Regions from separate parts of the Bacillus sp. Marseille-Q1617 genome, predicted to be linked through region 1. Evidence: a T-box and tRNA genes for the amino acid it is inferred to sense, from the RefSeq annotation. Region 1 holds a T-box; the other holds one or more tRNA genes.

Region 1 (7,890 bases):
ATCAATGGGTAAACCTTTCCCGGGAGTGAAGGCTGCGATCGTCGATGATCAGGGGAATGAGCTCCCTCCGAACCGAATGGGGAACCTGGCTATCAAAAAAGGCTGGCCATCCATGATGAGCCAGATCTGGAACAATCCGCAGAAGTACGAGTCTTACTTCATGCCGGGTGATTGGTATGTATCAGGGGACTCAGCGTATATGGACGAAGAAGGCTACTTCTGGTTCCAGGGCCGTGTGGACGATGTCATCATGACATCCGGTGAACGCGTAGGCCCGTTCGAGGTGGAGAGCAAGCTTGTTGAACACCCTGCAGTCGCAGAAGCCGGTGTCATCGGTAAACCTGACCCTGTACGCGGTGAAATCATCAAGGCCTTCATAGCACTTCGTGACGGCTACGAAGTGACAGATGAGCTGAAAGAAGATATCCGCCAATTTGTCAAAAAAGGATTGGCTGCGCACGCCGCTCCACGTGAAATCGAATTCCGTGAAAAACTTCCAAAGACCCGAAGCGGTAAAATCATGCGCCGTGTCTTGAAAGCATGGGAGCTGGATTTACCTACTGGTGATTTAAGTACGATGGAAGATTAATCGTTATAAGAAAACCCCCGCTTATTGAAGCGGGGGTTTTTGCATGACATTTCTCCATTCATCAAAAAACGAGCACAGAAACTAATTCTGTGCTCGTTTTCCATTTTTTATTCTGTTCCTTCTTCAGGCGGTTTAGGATCCGTTGGTTCATCATCACCAGGAGGTTCAGGCGTGGTGCCGCCATCTCCGCCGCCATCTCCGCCGCCATCTCCGCCGCCGTCAGCTGGAGGAGGTTCCGGTTTATCCGGCTCCGGAGGCTTGGGATCTGTTGGTTTATCCCCGCCCGGAGGCTTCGGCTCCGGTTTTGGCTTTTCAGGCTTTGGTTCCGGTTTCCCGACTTGAACCGTGTTGGACGGAGACGATTCTTTACCGGCCACATCGACGGCCTTGACGAAATACTCTCCGTTACCCACTGAAACGGAATAGTTGTCACCTGATTTGACGCTGCCTACTTTACTACCGGATTTAGAATAAACACGGTAACCGACGACATCCCCGCTTCCGGAAGAAGTCCATGTAATCTTATTTCCGTTCACAGAAGCTTTCACCGTGCCGGGTGCAGCTCCATCATCAGAAATTTTATTCTCTGCAATCAGAACATTTTTAAACCGTTCATCTTCCTGAGGGATCAGTTTTGAAGCATCCCCAGGCACTTTACCGAATACATTTTTCACAAAATCAGGATTCAGGATGACCCCTGGCTGTGAAAATTCTTCCGGTGTATTAGGAAGGGCCAGATATTTCTTTCCATTGACCATCACGTAACGGCTCATCAGCAAGCTGTCATCGGTTTTGGTCGGTACAAATTTGGCATTGAACAGATCACTCTTGACAAGTCCGGCTTTCGTACATGCTTCTGAAGGAAGCAGTCCGGAGATTGAACAGAATGAACGTCGTACGATTCCGCCCGGTTCTTTAAAGGAGCCTTCGGGATCGATCAGGTTTGGTGCAAGGTCTCTTGTATCATTCAGCAGGAAGGACCATAGACGAATGTTTCTTAATCCGTAATGTCCATACTGCGCACGGGATGCTGCTGTATTTAAGTCTGAAGGTGTATCATACCCAAACCAGGTACCAAATGTGATGCTCGGGTTGGAAGCAACAAACCAATGGTCTTTATAATCCTGGGAAGTACCCGATTTCCCTGCCCAATCCGATGAGAAGTTCAGGAATCTTTTCGCATAGCGGCCAGTCCCAAGTGAATGGTCGAGCGTATCCCTCATCATGTCGATCGTCAGGTAAGCCGTCTGCGGGCTGTAAACTTCCACTGGCTCTGATTTATGTTCAAACACAATATTTCCGTCTTGATCGACGATCTTATCGATCATATAGGCGTCCACAAATTTTCCGCCGTTGGCGAATGTCGAATAAGCATTGACGTTTTCCTCGACCGTCACACCTTGTGTGGTGGCTCCGAGTGCAAGGGACAAGTTATTATCCACCCGGCCCAATTTTGCAAAATCCATCTTCATCAGGAATTCGTTGAATGGATTGCGGTCATAAATGTTTGCATACGTTCTGACCGCCGTAAGGTTCAATGATTCTGCCAGTGCAAATCGTGCAGGGAATAGTCCCCGTTCCTTCAATGAGTAGTTTTCCGGTGTCCATCCATTGATATTCACCCCGACATCAGGCAGGGGCGAACCCGGTGAAATGTAGCCATACTCCAATGCAGGTGCGTATGCAAGAAGCGGCTTCATTGTCGAACCATTCGAGCGGTAGGAGGATGTTGCGTGATTCAACTGCTCGAGTTTGAAATCACGGCCCCCGATGAAACTTATGATTCTTCCAGTCTTGTTTTCTATCATGATGGCGCCGACTTGAACCGGTTCTTCAACTTGGACTTCTTCACCGGTTTCAGGGTCGGTTGTTGTGACGGTTTTTGAAGGACCGTACATGTCATAAGCATTTTTTGTTTTCTGCATTTGATCATAGATTTTTTTATCGATGGTGGAATGGATTTCATACCCGCTTTGACGGACATTGCGGTCAGCCAGTGTGTGGTATTTCTCTTCCAATTCATCATTATTTTCAAGGTCCTGCTTCGAATAACCGTCTTTCTCGGCAAGAACACCCGTCATGATGTCGATGGCCCTGCTTTCAAGTTCGGCTGTCAGCCAAGGGTAGTTTTCGCTTGGAGAAGCTTTCGGCTCAATGAAATCCTTTGTTAGATCGTAGGCTACTGCGTCTTCATATTCCTTGTCCGTGATATAACCTTCTCTATGCATCCTGTATAGGACGGTGTTTTTACGTGACATACCCGGCTCGAGGTTCTCTTTCAGTTCTCCATTATTCATGAATGGCGTGTAACTGAAAGGAGCCTGGGGCAGCCCGGCTATGAATGCTGACTGTGGAAGGGTCAGGTCTTTTGCATCCACGCCAAAAATTCCCTGGGCAGCAGATTGGACTCCGCCGATATTACGGCCTGATGAATTTCTTCCCAATGTTGCAACGTTGAGATAGGCTTCGAGGATCTCGTCCTTTTCAAAGAATCTTTCCAGCCGCAGGGCTAGAAGGATTTCTTTAGCTTTTCTTTCGAAGGATACTTCATTGGTCAGGATCTGGTTCTTGATGAGCTGCTGTGTGAGCGTGCTTCCGCCTGATTGAGTGGAAGAGTTGGTGAATTCCTGCAGCACTGCACGCATGATCGCTTTCGGAACCACTCCATTGTGCTCTTTGAAATACTCATCTTCTGTGGCGATGACGGCATTTCGCAGATGCTCCGACACATCTTCCAGTTTCACTTCTTCACGTTCAAGATCTGTCCTTAATTTTCCAAGATAGACATCGTCGGCAAAATAAAGCTGCGAGGTTTCTTCGTAATTGTAAATGTCCTTTTTCATTTGGTCGTAAGAACGAATCGGCTCTTCCTTGACCAGCGATGCGAAATAACCGGCCCCCACGCCCCCTGCGAAAGCCGTCCCGAGTACCAATACAACAATGGTGATCAGGGCAAGGTTCCAAAATACTCCGTATGTAATTCTTGCTCGTTTTTGAACTCCGGTATTTGTAAAGAACCTGATGACAGGATCTAATTTTTCAAGTAATTTGTTCCATGTTTCTCTCATATTTTCATTCCCCCTAGAACATTCCTATTATAGCATATCCAAGAGAACACTGTCGTAAAAAGTCAAATAAAAAAGGTATTTTGACATAAAAAATTCTTGACTTTATTGACTAAAGTAATGCATTATGGTAAAAACCTAATATAGTTAGTATTGAACTTTTTCAATTCATTTGACATACAGACCCTACCGCAATGAGAGGATCAAGTAGTTTGCATTCCCTGTTACCCAGAGAGTCAGTGGCCGCTGAAAACTGACACAAAATGCAGATGAATTACATCCTGGAGCTTTTGCTGTGAACTCTTAGTAGCAGCAAACGGTGAAAGCCGTTATCTTTTTTGAGTGAAGGATGTTTTTTCCTTAATTTGGGTGGTACCGCGCGACAGCGTCCCTGCATATATGCAGGGACTTTTTTGTTTTTACGGCTGTGTTGAGTGAATGGAAGAGAAGAAGGAGGAAGATTGGATATGGAATTATTGAAGGATTTAGAATGGCGTGGAATCACGTACCAGCAAACTGACGCTGAAGGGTTAAAGAACCTTTTAGATAAAGAAAGCATTTCGATCTACTGCGGAATCGATCCGACTGCAGACAGTATGCACATCGGTCACTTACTGCCTTTCCTGACTCTCCGCCGTTTTCAAAATGAAGGACATCGTCCATTGGTTTTGGTCGGAGGGGCAACAGGCCTTATCGGTGATCCGAGCGGAAAGAATGAAGAACGTAAACTGCAGACGATCGATGCGATCAGACACAACGCAGCAAGCATCAAAAATCAGCTGGAAAGCATCTTCGACTTCGATGGTGAAAACGGAGCGGTCATGGTGAATAACTACGACTGGATCGGCGCGATGGATGTGGTGACGTTCCTGAGAGACTTCGGTAAGCATGTGGGTGTCAACTACATGCTGGCAAAAGATACGATCTCATCCCGTCTGGAATCAGGGATCTCATTCACTGAGTTCACATACACGATTCTTCAGGCGCTTGATTTCAATCACTTATACGACAACTACAACTGCAAGCTTCAAATCGGCGGAAGCGACCAGTGGGGGAATATCACGACCGGCCTTGAACTGATCCGCAGAACGCATGAAGAAGAAACAAAGGCATTCGGTTTCACGATTCCTCTTGTAACAAAAGCGGACGGAACGAAATTCGGTAAAACGGAAAGCGGCGCGATCTGGCTGGATCCAGAGAAGACGTCTCCTTACGAGTTCTACCAGTTCTGGATCAATACGGCTGATGCCGATGTCGTGAAATACCTGAAATACTTTACATTCCTGTCTCAAGAAGAGATCGATGCCCTTGCAGATTCAGTAGAGACCGAACCTCATTTACGCAAAGCACAAAAAGCACTTGCAGAGGAAATGACAAAAATGATCCATGGGGAAGAAGCATTGGAACAGGCAATCAGAATTACTGGCGCCCTGTTCAGCGGAGACATCAAATCACTATCTGCATCTGAAATCCTGGAAGGTTTCAAGGATGTTCCTTCATTCGAACAGCCAAAAGGAGATGCGATCGGGCTCGTTGATTTGATCGTGAACGCGAAAATTTCACCTTCAAAACGCCAGGCGCGTGAAGATGTAGGCAACGGTGCGATCTACATCAACGGCGAACGCGTGACAGACCTGCAGCATGTGATCGATGAGAAAGATATGATCGAAGGACAGTTCACGATCATCCGCCGCGGGAAGAAGAAGTACTTTAAGATTCAGTACGTGTAAGAAGTGGTTTTTTGAATGGACAGCGTAATCTCTGTTTTGGGGATTGCGCTGTTTTTGCATGAATTCGGCTGAAGGCAGGCGGATTTAAGATAAGTTTGGAGTGGAGGAAGCTTGATTTTCATTTAAATGGGAGAGTAGCAAGGAGAAATGGGTGAGAAAGAGGGGAGATATAACTATATTAATATTTATTGTGCCGCATTCAGAATAATTGCGCCTCTTTCTGGATAATTAAGCCACTTTTAGAATGAATGCGCCACTTTTTTCATAATTGAGCAGCTTGTCGAATTTTCATCACTGCCAGGGTCTCACGCATCACCAAAATCGAACTTACTGAAGATTCGTTTCTTCCCAAAATAACAAAAAACCCTGCCCATAAAGAGCAGAGTTTCTTCTTCACAAAGATTAACGAGAGTAGAACTCAACGATAAGAGCTTCGTTAATTTCAGCTGGTAATTCAGAACGCTCAGGAACGCGAGTGAAAGTACCTTCAAGCTTGTCAGCATCGAAAGTCAAGAATTCAGGAACAAAGCTGTTCACTTCAAGAGCTTCTTTGATGATGTCAAGGTTGCGTGACTTTTCACGAACTGAGATTGTTTGTCCAGGTTGTACGCGGAAAGATGGGATATCTACGCGAGATCCATTAACCGTTACGTGACCGTGGTTAACAAGCTGACGAGCTTGACGGCGAGTACGTGCAAGACCTAAACGATAAACAACGTTGTCTAGACGAGACTCAAGTAAAGCCATGAAGTTTTCACCGTGTTTACCTTGTAATTTGCCAGCTTGGTCAAATAGGTTACGGAATTGACGTTCAGTTACTCCGTACATGTGACGAAGTTTTTGCTTTTCTTGAAGTTGTAAACCGTATTCAGAGATTTTCTTGCGTTGGTTAGGACCATGAGGACCTGGAGCGTAAGGACGCTTTTCTAATTCTTTACCCGTACCGCTTAGAGAGATTCCAAGACGACGAGATAATTTCCAACTTGGACCAGTATAACGAGCCATGAGAGACTCCTCCTTTATTGTTTTTATTTTGTTGTAAAATAAAAACACCTGTGAATTAACAATTATGTGTATTTTGTTTTCATGTACCTTCGCCCTAGCAGCAGAGGGTTACAAGATACACCTCAACATAAGAGGAACAAAATACAAACACAAAGGACTTCACTGAAGCTGCATTATTTTACACAAAGAACATTATATGACGTAGAAGAATAGAAGTCAAGGAAGTATTTAAGATTCGTATAGAAAGACGAATCGAGTTTAAAAAATACTTTTTCTTTACTGGATCATTTAAAACCTGCTTGTATCGTCATTCGTCTAATCTAGTGCAGCTTGTCACCAACCCATCTCCATATCATACAATCCGATTCCAGCCTTATGACTTGTTCGTGCCGGGCTAAGTTAATTAAACCTATCCTGATGCCTGCGCAGTATTTACCAAATTTCTGCCTAAATATTGCAATTATTTTCAGTCCTGTGTTTCTTCGTATGTTATAATTAAGAGTGGTAAATACGTTAGTCAGGTGAAGGCTTTTGATAGAAACAAAGCGTGAAAAATACATACGATTTATACTGATTGCCTCATGCATGCTTGTCGTTGCAATCGGTGTTATATATTCTGCACCCTCCCGGGGAGTGGATGATGATGAGAAACCTCTTGCATCCGCGCAGATCCTCAAGAAACAGGACGGCGATCAAAATGCGGTTGCAGCGGTTACCAAAATGGTTGGTGATCAGCAGGTTCTTGTCCTATATGATATTGAAAAAGAAAATAAGTTCCATTTTAACGTGCTTCACACAGCAGCAATGAAGGAACATATCGAGGAAATGAAAATCCATGGGGACGGGGATGGCCTGTGGGTGAAAACCAAGAAAGAAGACTGGATCCTTTTTTCAGATGGTTTGGATGTGCTGACGCAGGCCGAGCAGCCTGAACATGGTCATTCAACCCGTCAATCATTTCGTTATGAGAAAAACGATCATAGAGCCATTGTGGCGATCGATCAACAAGAAGTTGCATTGCAGCTGTCAAAAGAAACAAAGCCATTGGAAATCCATCCGCTGTCTGCTGATGACTCTTTATGGCTCATCGTATATGAGGACGAACTGGTCCTTGCGAAATCCAATTAATAGTAGTTCACAAACCTTTTAGGGTACGGGTGAGGAAATGACCATTCTAACTGATAAATTACATGCTTATAAATCTAAATTATTCGATCTGATTCATGATGGCAGGCCAGGCGTGCTGCTTCAATCAAACTATCTTCATAACTGGCTGGAGTTGTTAAAAGAATGCCTGGGGATCGAAAAAGCTTTCTTATATAATAAAGGAAAGGAAGGATTCAGCCTTCTTCAAAGTACCCAAGGAGGGGAGGCCCCTCCGGTACTGAGTGAGGGCTTCATCAGGAGGTATTTTGAAGACGCTTCACCTTTTGTTAAGAGCTGCAGTGATTCTATTTTTCATTCTGGCTTTCAGTTTCAAACTGATAAAGATGAGGAGTAC
Region 2 (7,890 bases), on a different contig from region 1:
TTATATCGGAAGAATGCAGCCACTTTAAGAGACTGATTCCATCAAGCTTCGGCATCCTCATATCGGTGAAAATAATTTCCGGCCGGTGCTCAGTGATCAGCTTCTTTGCCTGTTCTCCATCTTCTGCTTCAAGGATGGCATGAATGCCGAATTGAGCCCAGTCAGCCAATAAAAGTAACCCTTCACGCACATGTTTTTCGTCGTCAATGATGATTGCTTTCATTCGCTTCACCTTCCATCTTTATTGGCAGCTTCATAGTGACCTTAAAGCCTCCTTCTGCAGGATTTTCAAGGAGTAACGCTGCGTCATCATCATAATAAAGCTTCAAGCGTACAAATACGTTCTTCAATCCAATGTTCGTGTCTTCGCCGATATTATTTAATGCAGCAGCCTTGAAATGAGCAAATACTTCCTCCAATCGCTCTCCGGTCACCCCAATGCCATTGTCCTCTATGGTGATGACGAGCTGATCATCTTTACTCATGCAATTCAGCTCGATCTTGCCGATTCCTTCACGTATATCAAAACCATGCTTAAAATAGTTTTCGATGATTGGCTGGAGAATCATCTTCGGAACGGCAGCTTCCCTTACCCGTTCATCCACTTTTATCGTGTAGTCAAGGTTTTCCCCGAACCGCTCCTTTTGAAGCAGAAGAAATGCCTTTGTATAGCTGATCTCCTTATCCAGCGGTACCATGTCCTCCTCCATATTCATTCCGTACCTCATGATTTTCGAGAGATAAGTAATGAGTGTATAGACTTGCGGCACTTTATTCTTTAACGCCACTGTTCCGATGGATTGAAGTGCGTTGTATAGAAAGTGGGGGTTTATTTGGGATTGCAGCACTTTTAATTGATTGTTCTTATTCTCAAGCTCGAGCTTGTATTCACGATTGATCAGCATATTGACCCGCTCGATCATCTGTTGAAACCTGAACCCCAGTAATCCGATTTCATCTGGACCAAAGGACGGGAGCTGAACATTCATATTCCCTTTTTCCACTTGCTGGATATTCTTAAGGAGTACCCGGATCGGCGACGTGATCTTGAATGACACGAACAATGTGGCAAGCACGACCAGCGTCAATCCGAGAATGCCAAATAGAATATTGATCTTCGCGACACTGAAGGCGCTTTCGTAAAGGTTCGCATAACTGACCCGCTTCGCAAGGATCCAGCCCCCTGCCGATACAGGCAGCTGATCATACATAATCACGCCGTTGAATTCATCTTCTTTCCATTCAAGCGTCCCTGCAAGCTCTTTCCCCTCAACAATGCGTTTGATCCACTTCTGGTTATTCTGATCATCCGACACGTCAAGGTCAGAGCTGTAAATCATTTCTCCCTGAGGAGTCAGAATGTAGAACTCCTCTGTCTCGGCCGTATATAAATTCCTGCTCAAATCAATGATTTTTTCCGGGGATATCTCAAGGGATATGTAAGCGAGAACCTCATCATCAGGGATATTCCTGAACGCCCGGTGAACCGTAATGATATTTTTGGAACGCTTGATTTCATTTTCTTTCTGAGGAAAGGTCGGTTCAATATACATATTGTAAGGACTGCGTTCCGCTCTTAGAAATGCTTCTTTTTTTGTCTCCTTTTTTTCACTTGAAAATACGACGTTTGAACGTTTTGTAGCCGAGATGACCCTGTCTTCATTCTCAAACGAAATCTTTACCCCGGTGATTGTGTCTGCAGTGTATAAAATGGTTTGCACCACATTTTTCACGATCCCGATTGTCAGGTAATCATTCTCCTGTCCCGGGTTTCTCATATAGTTGATAAAATCAGGATTATTATAGAGGGATAAAGTCAAATCATTTAATTCATTAATATAACTTTCTAGATTAATCTTACCCTGATATAACAAATTCCGGCTTTCTGCAACCACCTGGTCTTCTATCGAATTCTTCGTGTACAAATATGTAATCACAATGGAGCTGCCAAAAGGTACTATGGTTGTGATCATCAGGAGCACGATCAGCTTATTCCGTATACTGTTCTTTAACATGAGGAAAGGTACCTCCACATTTTGCTTACCCCTAGTATAATACCTGCTTGTACATACATGAAGAGTTTTTTCAAAATAATGAAATTTTTCTAAAGTAAACTTTGTTTACGAGAGTTGTTAACTTCCCCCGTGAGATACTTTTAGGAATAAACAGAAAGCATGCCTTCACAGACATGCTTCCGTTTATTCTGTTTTACTTCAAGTTATCCCAGGATTGCTGGAATCTCTCTAGTAAAGTATCATAGTCGATTTTTCCTGCAGCATATTCCTGGATGGCGGCAGCAAATTCTTTGTTTGCTCCATCCGGCCATTTGAACCAAGTCCAAGGAATTGTTTTCTCTTCTTTAGAGTAGTCAAGGATTGACGTACCAAGGTCACCAAGTCCAGCAGGTTCGATGTTATCAAATGCCGGGATGAACGCGAATTCTTCAGTGATATAACGTTTTCCTGTTTCAGACGAAACCATCCAGTTCAAGAACGTTTTTGCTTCTTCTAGATGCTCTGAGTTTTTATTTAATACCCAGTTATTCGGAACACCTACAGGCAGGCTGTTAGCACTTTCATCATTGCTGATCGGAATCGGAAGGAAGCCCATGTTGATTTCAGGGTTGATCTCAGTGATCATATTTTCCGTCCAGTTACCCTGCTGAAGCATTGCTGTTTCACCAGAAGCGAAAAGCGTTACCTGCGTGTTGTAGTCAGTTGTTAATGGATTATCATTCGCATATTTCAGCTCAGTATCCAGCACTTCCTTGAATTGCTTGAACTTTTCATTTCCGACAATCTTTTCAGAACCATCGTATAATCCTGCGATAAAAGCCTCAGGATCATCCTGCTGAGCGAAAGGAATGTTCAGTAAATGCTGTCCGATTACCCACCATTCGCCGTATCCAGCCGAAAATGGAGTGATTCCAGCTTTCTCAAGTTTCTTGGAAGCATCTTTCAATTCATCAATTGTTTTAGGAGCTTCTTTAATGCCTGCTTTTTCAAACAGATCTTTATTGTATACAAACCCGTAACCTTCAAGGTTTACCGGCATACCATACAGTTTACCGTCTTCAGCAGTCATAGGAACTTTGCCGATAGGAAGAACATGCTCCACCCATGGCTCACCTGAAAGATCCGCTAACTTCTCCTGCCATAGCTCTAACTCTTTAAAACCACCGTTGTTGAAAATATCCGGCTCTTCCCCGGAAGCAAACTTCGCTTTAAGTGCAGCACCGTAATCGGCACCGCCGCCAACAGTTTCAAGTTTCACCTTGATATTTGGATGTTCTGCTTCGAATTCCTTGATCATCTCTTGAAGCTGATCAGCAATTTCCACTTTGAATTGGAACAAGTTAAGAGTGACTACGTCATCGCCTGACTTGGAATCACTGTCACCGCCTGATGATGTATCTTTTGAAGAACACCCTGCGATAATACCAAATACAAGAACGAAAGATGTAAGAAGTAAAAGAATGCGTTTCATAATTGGTTTGACCTCCCTGATATAATTTTATTGTATATAAAGTCCTGCATGAATAACAGAACCTTTATATCTACTTAATAGAACCTGAAGCAATTCCTTTAATGATATGTTTCTGTAAGAACAGGAAGAAAACGATGACCGGTGCAATGCCCAGCACCAATGCCGCAAGCCCCATATCCCACTGCTTTGTATACTGTGCAAAGAATGAACTTGCAGCAAGTGGAATCGTACGCAGCTCGGCATCCTGTAAAACCAGGAGCGGCAGCAGGTAATCATTCCATATCCAGAGAGTATTCAAAATGATAACTGTAACGGTGATCGGCTTCAGGAGAGGAAATACAATTCTCCAAAACACGCCAAACTGGCTGCATCCGTCAATCATCGCTGACTCTTCAATCTCAACAGGCACCGTCTTCACAAAACCATGAAATAAGAACAGAGATAGCGGTACTCCAAAACCAAAGTACATGATGATCAACCCTGGTATGCTGTTCGTCAGGTTCAAAGCCCCTCCGAGTTTCATAAGCGGAATCATCACCGTCTGGAAAGGGATGACCATCGCTGATACGAAAATAACAAATAGAATCTTACTGAACTTGCCAGGTGTCCGGACCATCTTCCAGGCAGCCATTGAACTGATCACCACTAAACCGATGTTGCTGGCTACCGTGATGACAAGTGAATTCCAGAATGCCCTGGGGAAATTGATGATGTCCCACACCTTAGCATAGTTCGAAAACATAAATTCCTTCGGCCATGCCGCAGCATCAATGAGAATGGCTGCAAACGGCTTAACAGAATTGATAAAAACAAAGTAAAAGGGAATCAAGAAGATGAGACCAAGGACAATCCCGATAATCTCAAGTACAAACGTCTTTTTTGTATATCGATTGCCCATTATGCCTCAACCTCCTTCTTCTTCGTCAGCATGACTTGGAACGTTGTAAAGATCGCTACGACAACAAAGAATAAAATGGACTTTGCTGTTCCAAGACCATAACGATTATTCTGGAATGCTTCCTGATAGATATTAATCGCTACAGACTGAGTCGAATTAAATGGACCTCCGCCGGTTAACGATATATTCAGATCAAAGATCTTGAAAGCCATTGATATCGTGAGGAAGAAGCAAATCGTGAATGCCGGAAGAATTAATGGAATAATAATCTTCGTCAGGAGAGTCCAATTCGACGCCCCGTCCATCTTAGCAGCTTCCAACAGGGAATTATCCACCCCTTGCAAGGCTGCTACGTAGATGACCATCATATAACCGCTGATCTGCCAGGCAAATACGATGACAATTCCCCAGAAAGCAGTCTTTTCATCACCAAGCCATGGCATCTTGAAGAATGCGATATCCGTCATGTTCCCGACTGAAGCGAATCCTTTAACAAAGATGAATTGCCAGATGAAACCTAATAATAACCCTCCGATGACATTCGGAATAAAAAACACCGTTCTCAGGATATTACGGGTTTTCAGCGCTGCATTCAAAAGCAAAGCAAAACCAAAACCGATTAAATTACTAATGATAACGGCAGCAAACATAAATTTCGTCGTAAACATAAAAGAATTAAAGAACGTTTTGTCATTCGTGAAAATCTGCTTATAATTCTCAAAACCTACCCACTCTACAACAGAACTGACTCCATTCCATGAAGTGAAAGAATAATAGACTCCCATTAAAAAGGGAAGAATCTGTATCACAATGAAAAAAAGTAGTGCAGGTCCTACAAAGGCAGCGTAAGTCAACAAGCTCTTATATTTAAATTTCTTCTTTGACACTGCCTTGATCTGTGCTTGGGTACTTACCGGTCCAGTCTTCAATGTTGGTTCCACACGCTTCACCACCCCTTTGTTATGTAACCGTTTTCTTATAGTATAAAGGCTGTGCTTATTTTATTAGGTCAACAAAATTGACAAAGAAGGTGCAATATTTTGACTAGTTGTGATATCGGTTGATTGCAAGGATTTAAGTATTAGGATTTTTGGTTATCAGGGAATGGGGTGGGATTTATGGTGTGGACATGGGTTGTTTTATTGATTGGCTTTGGAGGAGTACAGATGATTCGAATTGAAAATGATTGTTATCTAATTAAACGGTGGTTGGGAATGGTGTAAGTTAATGGCATGGGGGCTATAGCAGTTGCTAGAAAGTACTCGAAACGGTCTGGATCGTATAAAAGAGTACCAACTTTCGATAGTCTGGATGTCCCCGAGTGGACATATGCCCTTGTGCCATACAGGATTCTCTTGAGACTTAAATAATGGCGCCAGTTTCCTGATAATTGCGCAGGAATCTCATTTATTGCGCAGCTTTTTCGATAATCGCGCAGCAATTTTATTTATTGCGCCACATTATGGATTATTGCGCTACTTAGAATTAGTATAATAAGAATGGAAGTCCATCAACTTGCTTGCTCCCTTGATATCACAGACGACTTCATTACAGTCTCATCAAGATCCTCTGAAGTTATTTCTCCAATTGAATAGCAAAAAAGACTTTCTCCTAAAGAGAAAGTCTTTTGTATGTATGATTGGAGCGGGTGATGGGAATCGAACCCACGACATCAGCTTGGAAGGCTGAGGTTTTACCATTAAACTACACCCGCGGATGGTACCGGTGGCCGGGGTCGAACCGGCACTCCGTGAGGAACACGATTTTGAGTCGTGCGCGTCTGCCTATTCCGCCACACCGGCATTCATATGGAGGCGCCAACCGGATTTGAACCGGTGATAAAGGTTTTGCAGACCTCTGCCTTACCACTTGGCTATGGCGCCATATGAATGGAGCGGAAGACGGGATTCGAACCCGCGACCCCCACCTTGGCAAGGTGGTGTTCTACCACTGAACTACTTCCGCAATACTACTGGGCTAGCTGGATTCGAACCAACGCATGTCGCAGTCAAAGTGCGATGCCTTACCGCTTGGCTATAGCCCATTGATAGTATATGTCACAATATTGTTAATGTGACAATTATGGGGCGACTGATGGGAATCGAACCCACGAATGCCGGAACCACAATCCGGTGCGTTAACCACTTCGCCACAATCGCCATGATCATATTGGCAGGGGCAGTAGGAATCGAACCCACACCAAAGGTTTTGGAGACCTTCGTTCTACCGTTAAACTATGCCCCTATGAAAATTTATTTATTACGCTTCGCTGTGCAAAATATAAGGACGCTTATTTTACTCCGCTAACGCTTCGTAAACTTTAATGAGGAATCTTTTCCTTCACTACGCTGCGCAAAAATTCTTGGTGGAGGGGGGCAGATTCGAACTGCCGAACCCGAAGGAGCGGATTTACAGTCCGCCGCGTTTAGCCACTTCGCTACCCCTCCATCTGTTCAGTGGTGCCGGCAAGAGGACTTGAACCCCCAACCTACTGATTACAAGTCAGTTGCTCTACCAGTTGAGCTACACCGGCACTAAAATAGATGGTGGCTCAGGACGGAATCGAACCGCCGACACATGGATTTTCAGTCCATTGCTCTACCAACTGAGCTACTGAGCCATATTAATATTTTCGTTCCTAATGTGAGCATCCAATTGTCCATCATCCAGCTCTCAGAAGGATTATTCAAGTTGCTGCTCGAGCTGTACGCTGATGATTACTCGGGTGAAGCTTATTCACCGTGCTCTACCAACTGAGCTACTGAGCCATATTCATTATTAGCATTTTAAGAAAAATGGCGGTCTGGACGGGACTCGAACCCGCGACCTCCTGCGTGACAGGCAGGCATTCTAACCAACTGAACTACCAGACCAATGGTATTGCGGGGACAGGATTTGAACCTGCGACCTTCGGGTTATGAGCCCGACGAGCTACCGAACTGCTCCACCCCGCGACGATAATATTTTTTAAGCGTTTTCCTTATAGTAAGGAGCGCTACTTTCACTTTGTTGTGCTTCGTGAAAGTTTTGGAAGGATCTTTTGCTCCGCTACGCTATGCAAAAATCCATGGTGGAGGATGACGGGATCGAACCGCCGACCCTCTGCTTGTAAGGCAGATGCTCTCCCAGCTGAGCTAATCCTCCAAATTGTATGTGTGTTCATTTCGCTTAGGCGAAAAGACTTCTTTGGTGACCCGTACGGGATTCGAACCCGTGTTACCGCCGTGAAAGGGCGGTGTCTTAACCGCTTGACCAACGGGCCAGGTAAAAGAAATTATATGGCGGAGAGCAAGGGATTTGAACCCTTGAGACAGCGTTTGACCGTCTACACGATTTCCAATCGTGCTCCTTCGACCACTCGGACAGCTCTCCTTATGGCTCCGCAGGCAAGATTCGAACTTGCGACCGATCGGTTAACAGCCGATAGCTCTACCACTGAGCTACTGCGGAACGATATGCCTGGCGACGTCCTACTCTCACAGGGGGAGATCCCCCAACTACCATCG

What was found. A T-box is a leader RNA that pairs with one kind of tRNA and senses whether it is charged. The one in region 1 lies ahead of tyrS (tyrosine--tRNA ligase), so its partner is inferred to be a tRNA-Tyr.
Region 2: it encodes a tRNA-Tyr, which carries the amino acid that the T-box ahead of tyrS (tyrosine--tRNA ligase) is inferred to sense. The anticodon was not compared.

The regions. Positions count from the first base shown of each region.
Region 1 covers NZ_CAHJXM010000002.1:1,126,590-1,134,479, forward strand. The annotation lists gene acsA (acetate--CoA ligase) at 1-589, shown strand, start outside; gene HWX64_RS17020 (transglycosylase domain-containing protein) at 697-3,657, opposite strand; T-box leader at 3,840-4,050, shown strand; gene tyrS (tyrosine--tRNA ligase) at 4,122-5,384, shown strand; gene rpsD (30S ribosomal protein S4) at 5,787-6,389, opposite strand; gene HWX64_RS17035 (hypothetical protein) at 6,921-7,517, shown strand; gene HWX64_RS17040 (sensor domain-containing diguanylate cyclase) at 7,555-7,890, shown strand, end outside.
Region 2 covers NZ_CAHJXM010000001.1:1,119,807-1,127,696, reverse strand. The annotation lists gene HWX64_RS05650 (response regulator) at 1-223, opposite strand, end outside; gene HWX64_RS05645 (sensor histidine kinase) at 204-2,015, opposite strand; gene HWX64_RS05640 (ABC transporter substrate-binding protein) at 2,209-3,486, opposite strand; gene HWX64_RS05635 (carbohydrate ABC transporter permease) at 3,557-4,384, opposite strand; gene HWX64_RS05630 (carbohydrate ABC transporter permease) at 4,384-5,325, opposite strand; tRNA gene HWX64_RS05625 (tRNA-Gly) at 6,025-6,098, opposite strand; tRNA gene HWX64_RS05620 (tRNA-Leu) at 6,102-6,186, opposite strand; tRNA gene HWX64_RS05615 (tRNA-Cys) at 6,194-6,267, opposite strand; tRNA gene HWX64_RS05610 (tRNA-Gly) at 6,275-6,349, opposite strand; tRNA gene HWX64_RS05605 (tRNA-Gln) at 6,357-6,428, opposite strand; tRNA gene HWX64_RS05600 (tRNA-His) at 6,468-6,543, opposite strand; tRNA gene HWX64_RS05595 (tRNA-Trp) at 6,555-6,628, opposite strand; tRNA gene HWX64_RS05590 (tRNA-Tyr) at 6,748-6,831, opposite strand; tRNA gene HWX64_RS05585 (tRNA-Thr) at 6,842-6,917, opposite strand; tRNA gene HWX64_RS05580 (tRNA-Phe) at 6,929-7,004, opposite strand; tRNA gene HWX64_RS05575 (tRNA-Asp) at 7,181-7,257, opposite strand; tRNA gene HWX64_RS05570 (tRNA-Met) at 7,265-7,338, opposite strand; tRNA gene HWX64_RS05565 (tRNA-Val) at 7,453-7,528, opposite strand; tRNA gene HWX64_RS05560 (tRNA-Glu) at 7,572-7,646, opposite strand; tRNA gene HWX64_RS05555 (tRNA-Ser) at 7,664-7,756, opposite strand; tRNA gene HWX64_RS05550 (tRNA-Asn) at 7,760-7,834, opposite strand; rRNA gene rrf (5S ribosomal RNA) at 7,842-7,890, opposite strand, start outside.